Regions from separate parts of the Saccharococcus thermophilus genome, predicted to be linked through region 1. Evidence: a T-box and tRNA genes for the amino acid it is inferred to sense, from the RefSeq annotation. Region 1 holds a T-box; the other holds one or more tRNA genes.

Evidence for each region. The T-box of region 1 lies ahead of leuS (leucine--tRNA ligase). A T-box ahead of a tRNA ligase gene usually reads a tRNA of that ligase, here a tRNA-Leu.
Region 2: it encodes a tRNA-Leu, which carries the amino acid that the T-box ahead of leuS (leucine--tRNA ligase) is inferred to sense. The anticodon was not compared.

Annotation. Positions count from the first base shown of each region.
Region 1 covers NZ_JAASRS010000001.1:2,269,204-2,272,606, forward strand. The annotation lists gene leuS (leucine--tRNA ligase) at 1-2,003, opposite strand, end outside; T-box leader at 2,076-2,300, opposite strand; gene BDD39_RS11775 (MDR family MFS transporter) at 2,541-3,403, opposite strand, start outside.
Region 2 covers NZ_JAASRS010000001.1:148,115-151,517, forward strand. The annotation lists rRNA gene BDD39_RS00885 (16S ribosomal RNA) at 1-1,247, opposite strand, end outside; tRNA gene BDD39_RS00890 (tRNA-Ala) at 1,362-1,434, opposite strand; tRNA gene BDD39_RS00895 (tRNA-Pro) at 1,448-1,521, opposite strand; tRNA gene BDD39_RS00900 (tRNA-Arg) at 1,525-1,601, opposite strand; tRNA gene BDD39_RS00905 (tRNA-Leu) at 1,605-1,690, opposite strand; tRNA gene BDD39_RS00910 (tRNA-Gly) at 1,697-1,771, opposite strand; tRNA gene BDD39_RS00915 (tRNA-Leu) at 1,786-1,870, opposite strand; tRNA gene BDD39_RS00920 (tRNA-Lys) at 1,875-1,950, opposite strand; tRNA gene BDD39_RS00925 (tRNA-Val) at 2,369-2,444, opposite strand; rRNA gene rrf (5S ribosomal RNA) at 2,455-2,571, opposite strand; gene lysS (lysine--tRNA ligase) at 2,927-3,403, opposite strand, start outside.

The DNA.
Region 1 (3,403 bases):
TCTTCGGTTACTTTTTTCACCGTTTGATGGTATACGCGCTCAAGTGTATCCGTTTCCGGATTGTCGACGATTTTCGGGTTCAACTCGCCATTTTCTTCGACAAACAAGCGCCAGACGCGGTCCAAGAAGCGGCGCGCTCCGTCCAGCCCTTTTGTCGACCAGGCGATCGACGCTTCGAGCGGTCCCATAAACATCTCGTATAACCGCAGCGTATCAGCGCCGTGGCTTTCGACAATATCGTCCGGGTTGACGACATTTCCTCTTGATTTGCTCATTTTTTCATTATTTTCCCCAAGAATCATGCCTTGGTTAAACAGTTTTTGGAACGGCTCTTTTGTCGGCACGACGCCGATGTCGTATAAAAATTTATGCCAGAAACGCGCGTACAATAAGTGAAGTACAGCATGCTCCGCCCCGCCGATATAGACATCGACCGGCAGCCATTTTTTCAATTTTTCCGGATCGGCGAGCTGCTTGTCATTGTGCGGATCGATGTAGCGCAAATAATACCAGCAGCTTCCGGCCCATTGCGGCATTGTATTCGTTTCGCGGCGTCCTTTTTTTCCTGTTTTCGGATCGACGACGTTCACCCATTCTTCAATGTTGGCAAGTGGCGACTCTCCCGTGCCGGATGGTTTAATTTGATCGGTTTTTGGCAGCTTTAATGGCAGTTCTTCTTCCGGCACCGGCGTCATCGTTCCATCTTCCCAGTGGATGATCGGGATCGGTTCGCCCCAGTAGCGTTGGCGGCTGAACAGCCAGTCGCGGAGGCGGTATGTGACTTTCTTTTGTCCTTTTCCATTGGCTTCTAGCCATTCAATCATTTTCTTAATCGCTTCTTCTTTGTTTAGACCGTTTAAGAAATCGGAGTTAATATGCTCGCCGTCGCCAGTATACGCTTCTTTCGTAATATTGCCGCCGGCGACCACTTCTTTGATTGGCAAATTAAATTTTTCCGCAAATTCATAGTCGCGCTCATCGTGTGCCGGCACGGCCATAATTGCGCCAGTGCCGTAGCTCATCAGCACGTAGTCGGCAATCCAAATCGGCAGCTTCTCGCCAGTGACTGGGTGAATCGCGTATGCGCCGGTGAATACCCCTGTTTTTTCTTTCGCCAAATCGGTGCGCTCGAGGTCGCTTTTGCTTTTAATCGCATCTAAATACGCTTCCACTGCCTCTTTTTGCTCTGGAGTCGTAATTTTTTCGACAAGCGGATGTTCAGGTGCCAACACGGTATATGTCGCACCAAACAGCGTATCTGGGCGCGTCGTAAAGACAGTGAATGTTTCATCGTGGCCATCGACTTCAAAACGGATTTCCGCGCCTTCTGAGCGGCCAATCCAGTTACGCTGCATTTCTTTAATGCTTTCCGGCCAATCTAACTCTTCCAAGTCTTCAAGCAAACGGTCCGCGTAGGCGGTAATGCGGAGCATCCATTGCCGCATCGGCTTGCGGATCACCGGGTGGCCGCCGCGTTCACTTCTGCCATTAATGACTTCTTCATTAGCAAGCACCGTGCCTAACGCCGGGCACCAGTTGACCGGGACCTCATCCATATAAGCTAATCCTTTTTCATACAGCTTTAAGAAAATCCATTGCGTCCATTTGTAGTAATTCGGATCGGTCGTGTTGATTTCCCGGTCCCAGTCATACGAAAACCCTAGCGATTTAATTTGGCGCCGGAACGTATTAATGTTTTTCTCGGTAAACTCCGCCGGGTCGTTTCCGGTATCAAGCGCGTATTGCTCCGCCGGCAATCCGAAGGCGTCCCATCCCATCGGATGAAGCACGTTATAGCCTTGCATCCGCTTCATGCGCGCCAAAATATCGGTGGCGGTGTAGCCTTCCGGATGGCCGACGTGCAACCCTGCTCCCGACGGATACGGGAACATATCCAATACGTAAAATTTCGGTTTGTCGTCGTCATCAACCGTTTTAAACGTTTTATTTTTTTCCCAATAATCCTGCCATTTTTTCTCTATTTCTCGATGGTTGAAGCTCATTTGCCTTTCCTCCTATCTTTTTTTCTAGTAAACATTGTTAACAAAAGCGAGAATAAAAAAACCTCCCATCCCAAAAGGGACGAGAGGTGCCATTCCCGCGGTACCACCCTTATTAGCATGCAAAACCGCATGCTCACTTTCATCATTAACGCAGATTCACGGCGGACATTACGAGGCAAAAGCCGCTCATGCCCGCAACTCCGAGGCGAGTTCGTGAACAAACTTCGGTTGACTCGCACCGACCGTCAACTCTCTGTCGCCCATTTGTTCACTACTACTCCTCTTCACCGTTATTGGCCAATATTGTTGATGTATAATATTTTAAAAAATTTGTCGGTTTATTGCAAGTAGGGAAAAATGGAGCTTATATGCTATATATGCCGTTCATATCCACGCGTGACTGTGTTATTTATCTATTTTTATACCACATTTTCCGCGGATTTAGCTCATAGATGCCGTCTTCGCAATTACATATAGTTCGCGGCGAATGGTTGCGCAATCCTCATGGAATTTAAAAAAATGGAGTAGAAAACATGTCTACCCCACTATAACCGTTTGTTTCTCCTTGTTTTGCTTCTTCGGCAAGTTCCGATCATAGAAGAACGTCGTGACAAGCGAAAGTGTGGAAAAGAAAACAAGCGCGGCAAACAGCGATTTCATGCCTACACAATCAGCAATAAAGCCGCCTAGCACGGGTCCGATCATTCGTCCTGCCGTAGCCGTGCTGTTGACAAATCCTTGGTAAAAACCGCCTTTGCCCGGCGGCGCAAGCTCGCTTGCCACCGTCGGAATCGCTGGCCAGACGATCATCTCCGCTATTGTCAAAACGACCATCGCGACGGCAAATTCCACGAATGAATCCGCGCCGTTTAATAAGGCAAAGGAAACGACAAAAATCGCAAACCCGACCAGCATTTGCCGCTTGATATAAGGCATCCAGCGCCGGATCGCGGCTGACAAGAGCGGCTGCGCCAATACAATCAGCGCGCCGTTGATCGTCCAAAGGAGACTATATTTCCGTAGCGGAATATGAAGGGCCTGCGTATAAGCGGCAATCGTCGTCGACCATTGCACATAGCTGATCCAGCATAAAAAATAGCCGATACAAAGCGTCACTAGCGCGTACCAATTGGCGCGCGCCTCTACTTTTACCGCTTCCGCCGCTGCAGCCTGTGGTTTTGCCGCTTTGGCGACGTGGACATGACGGAGCCCAAATACAATAAGCAAGAAAAAGGAAATATATAGCAATAAATTGGCCAAGAAAATAAGCGTAAACGAATATGACGCAACTACGCCGCCAAGCGCCGAGCCAACCGCCACACCGATGTTTTGCGCGACATACAGCCTGTTAAACGCTCGTCTTCCACCCTCCGGCCAAATCGCCCCCGCATACGCAGCCG
Region 2 (3,403 bases), 2.1 Mb from region 1:
GCACGTGTGTAGCCCAGGTCATAAGGGGCATGATGATTTGACGTCATCCCCACCTTCCTCCGGTTTGTCACCGGCAGTCACCTTAGAGTGCCCAACTGAATGCTGGCAACTAAGGTCGAGGGTTGCGCTCGTTGCGGGACTTAACCCAACATCTCACGACACGAGCTGACGACAACCATGCACCACCTGTCACCCTGTCCCCCCGAAGGGGGAACGCCCTATCTCTAGGGTTGTCAGGGGATGTCAAGACCTGGTAAGGTTCTTCGCGTTGCTTCGAATTAAACCACATGCTCCACCGCTTGTGCGGGCCCCCGTCAATTCCTTTGAGTTTCAGCCTTGCGGCCGTACTCCCCAGGCGGAGTGCTTAACGCGTTAGCTGCAGCACTAAAGGGTTTGACCCCTCTAACACTTAGCACTCATCGTTTACGGCGTGGACTACCAGGGTATCTAATCCTGTTTGCTCCCCACGCTTTCGCGCCTCAGCGTCAGTTACAGACCAGAGAGCCGCCTTCGCCACTGGTGTTCCTCCACATCTCTACGCATTTCACCGCTACACGTGGAATTCCGCTCTCCTCTTCTGCACTCAAGTCCCCCAGTTTCCAATGACCCTCCACGGTTGAGCCGTGGGCTTTCACATCAGACTTAAGGGACCGCCTGCGCGCGCTTTACGCCCAATAATTCCGGACAACGCTCGCCCCCTACGTATTACCGCGGCTGCTGGCACGTAGTTAGCCGGGGCTTTCTCGTTAGGTACCGTCACCGTACCGCCCTATTCGAACGGTACTTCTTCTTCCCTAACAACAGAGCTTTACGATCCGAAGACCTTCTTCGCTCACGCGGCGTCGCTCCGTCAGACTTTCGTCCATTGCGGAAGATTCCCTACTGCTGCCTCCCGTAGGAGTCTGGGCCGTGTCTCAGTCCCAGTGTGGCCGGTCACCCTCTCAGGCCGGCTACGCATCGTCGCCTTGGTGAGCCGTTACCTCACCAACTAGCTAATGCGCCGCGGGCCCATCCGTAAGTGACAGCCGAAGCCGTCTTTCAACCGAAGACCATGCGGTCTTCGGTGTTATCCGGTATTAGCTCCGGTTTCCCGGAGTTATCCCGGTCTTACGGGTAGGTTGCCCACGTGTTACTCACCCGTCCGCCGCTAACCGAACAAGAGCAAGCTCCTATTCGGTCCGCTCGACTTGCATGTATTAGGCACGCCGCCAGCGTTCGTCCTGAGCCAGGATCAAACTCTCCATAGAAAGTTGATTGGCTTATTCTCAAGCTTCGGCGTCAACACCGCAAGATGTCGCTCGCCTTCGCTTTTCTTTGTGGACGCTTCGTTTTGTTCAGTTTTCAAGGAACATGCCTAAATGTGGAGCCTATCGGGATCGAACCGATGACCTCCTGCGTGCAAAGCAGGCGCTCTCCCAGCTGAGCTAAGGCCCCATATTCACTAAAATCGGGAAGACAGGATTCGAACCTGCGACCCCATGGTCCCAAACCATGTGCTCTACCAAGCTGAGCTACTTCCCGCTATGGCGCGCTCGAGAGGATTCGAACCCCTAACCTTCTGATCCGTAGTCAGATGCTCTATCCAATTGAGCTACGAGCGCACGTGCCGAGGGCCGGACTCGAACCGGCACGGTAGTTACCTACCCCAGGATTTTAAGTCCTGTGCGTCTGCCAATTCCGCCACCCCGGCGAATGATGGAGCGGAAGACGGGACTCGAACCCGCGACCCCCACCTTGGCAAGGTGGTGTTCTACCACTGAACTACTTCCGCATGCAACTTATGTATGCGGGTGAAGGGACTCGAACCCCCACGCCCGTAAAGGGCACTAGACCCTGAATCTAGCGCGTCTGCCAATTCCGCCACACCCGCAAAATGGTGAGCCATGGAGGACTCGAACCTCCGACCCTCTGATTAAAAGTCAGATGCTCTACCTACTGAGCTAATGGCTCATGTAATGAAGACACTCATTGTTTTTCGATGCCTCTTCCTCTACCAGCAAATTCGAAGATGTAGGATGCGTCGAGGCAACTCGGAGCAGATTCATGGAAGCTTAGGCTCGTTGCTCTACCTGCTGAGCTAATGGCTCATGTAATGAAGACACTCGTTGTTTTTTCGTTGCCTCTTCCTCTACCAGCGAATTCAAAGATGTTGGATGCGTCGAGGCAACTCGGAGCAGATTCATAGAAGCTTAGGCTCGTTGCTCCCCTACTGAGCTAATGGCTCATCTGCAATCAAGATACTCAGTATTCCGATGTCCCTTGCTCTTCTAGTCGATTCAATGACGCGGGATGTGTCGGGACAACTCGTAGTGAATTCACGGATGTTTAGCTCGTTACTTCTCACCAAGCTAATGTTTTTTACTAGAAATGGTGGAGGATGACGGGATCGAACCGCCGACCCCTTGCTTGTAAGGCAAGTGCTCTCCCAGCTGAGCTAATCCTCCATATAAACTTGCCTAGCGACGACCTACTCTTGCAGGGGCGCTGGCCCCAACTACCATCGGCGCTGGAGAGCTTAACTTCCGTGTTCGGGATGGGAACGGGTGTTTCCTCTCCGCTATAGCCACTAGGCAAGTGATAGACAAGTTTTATTATAGTTCAACCGATAGCATTGTCAAGAACTATTTTATTTCGCCAATTTTCGTTAAAATTCGCTTTTCGCTGTTCACGAAAGCAAAATCTTCTCTCGGTTTATAGTCCTTTTCTTTAAGTGCTTCTTATGTATTGAATTCGCCTTTGATTCAAGGTCATCCGTCTTTCAAAGCGACTTTAATAATATATCATCTAAAAATCTTATTGTCAACTTTTTATTCCTTTTTCTTTTTCTGAAAGCGACTTTTTTATTTTATAATAATTTATATTTAAAAGTCAACTATTCTTAAAATATTTCCCCTATGGGCAAAACCCCATAGGGGAAGAGAATATCTTATTTATGACGCATTTGTGGGAATAACAATACATCGCGAATAGACGGAGAATTGGTTAATAACATCACAAGACGGTCCACACCAATACCTAAACCACCTGTTGGCGGCATTCCGTATTCAAGTGCTTCAAGGAAGTCTTCATCCATCTCATGCGCTTCGTCATTTCCTTGTTCACGCTCTTTTAATTGCGCTTCAAAGCGTTCGCGCTGGTCGATTGGATCGTTTAATTCGGTAAAGGCATTTGCGTGTTCACGGCCGACGATAAACAGTTCAAAACGATCCGTAAAGCGTGGATCATCTGGATTTTTCTTCGCTAACGGCGAGATTTCTACCGGATGGCCGTAAATAAATGTTGGCTGAATGAGCTTGTCCTCTACTTTTTGCTCGAAAAATTCATTGACAATATGCCCAAACGTCATATGCGGCGCTATTTCTACACCGTGTTCTTTCGCTAACTCCCGCGCTTCCTCATCGCT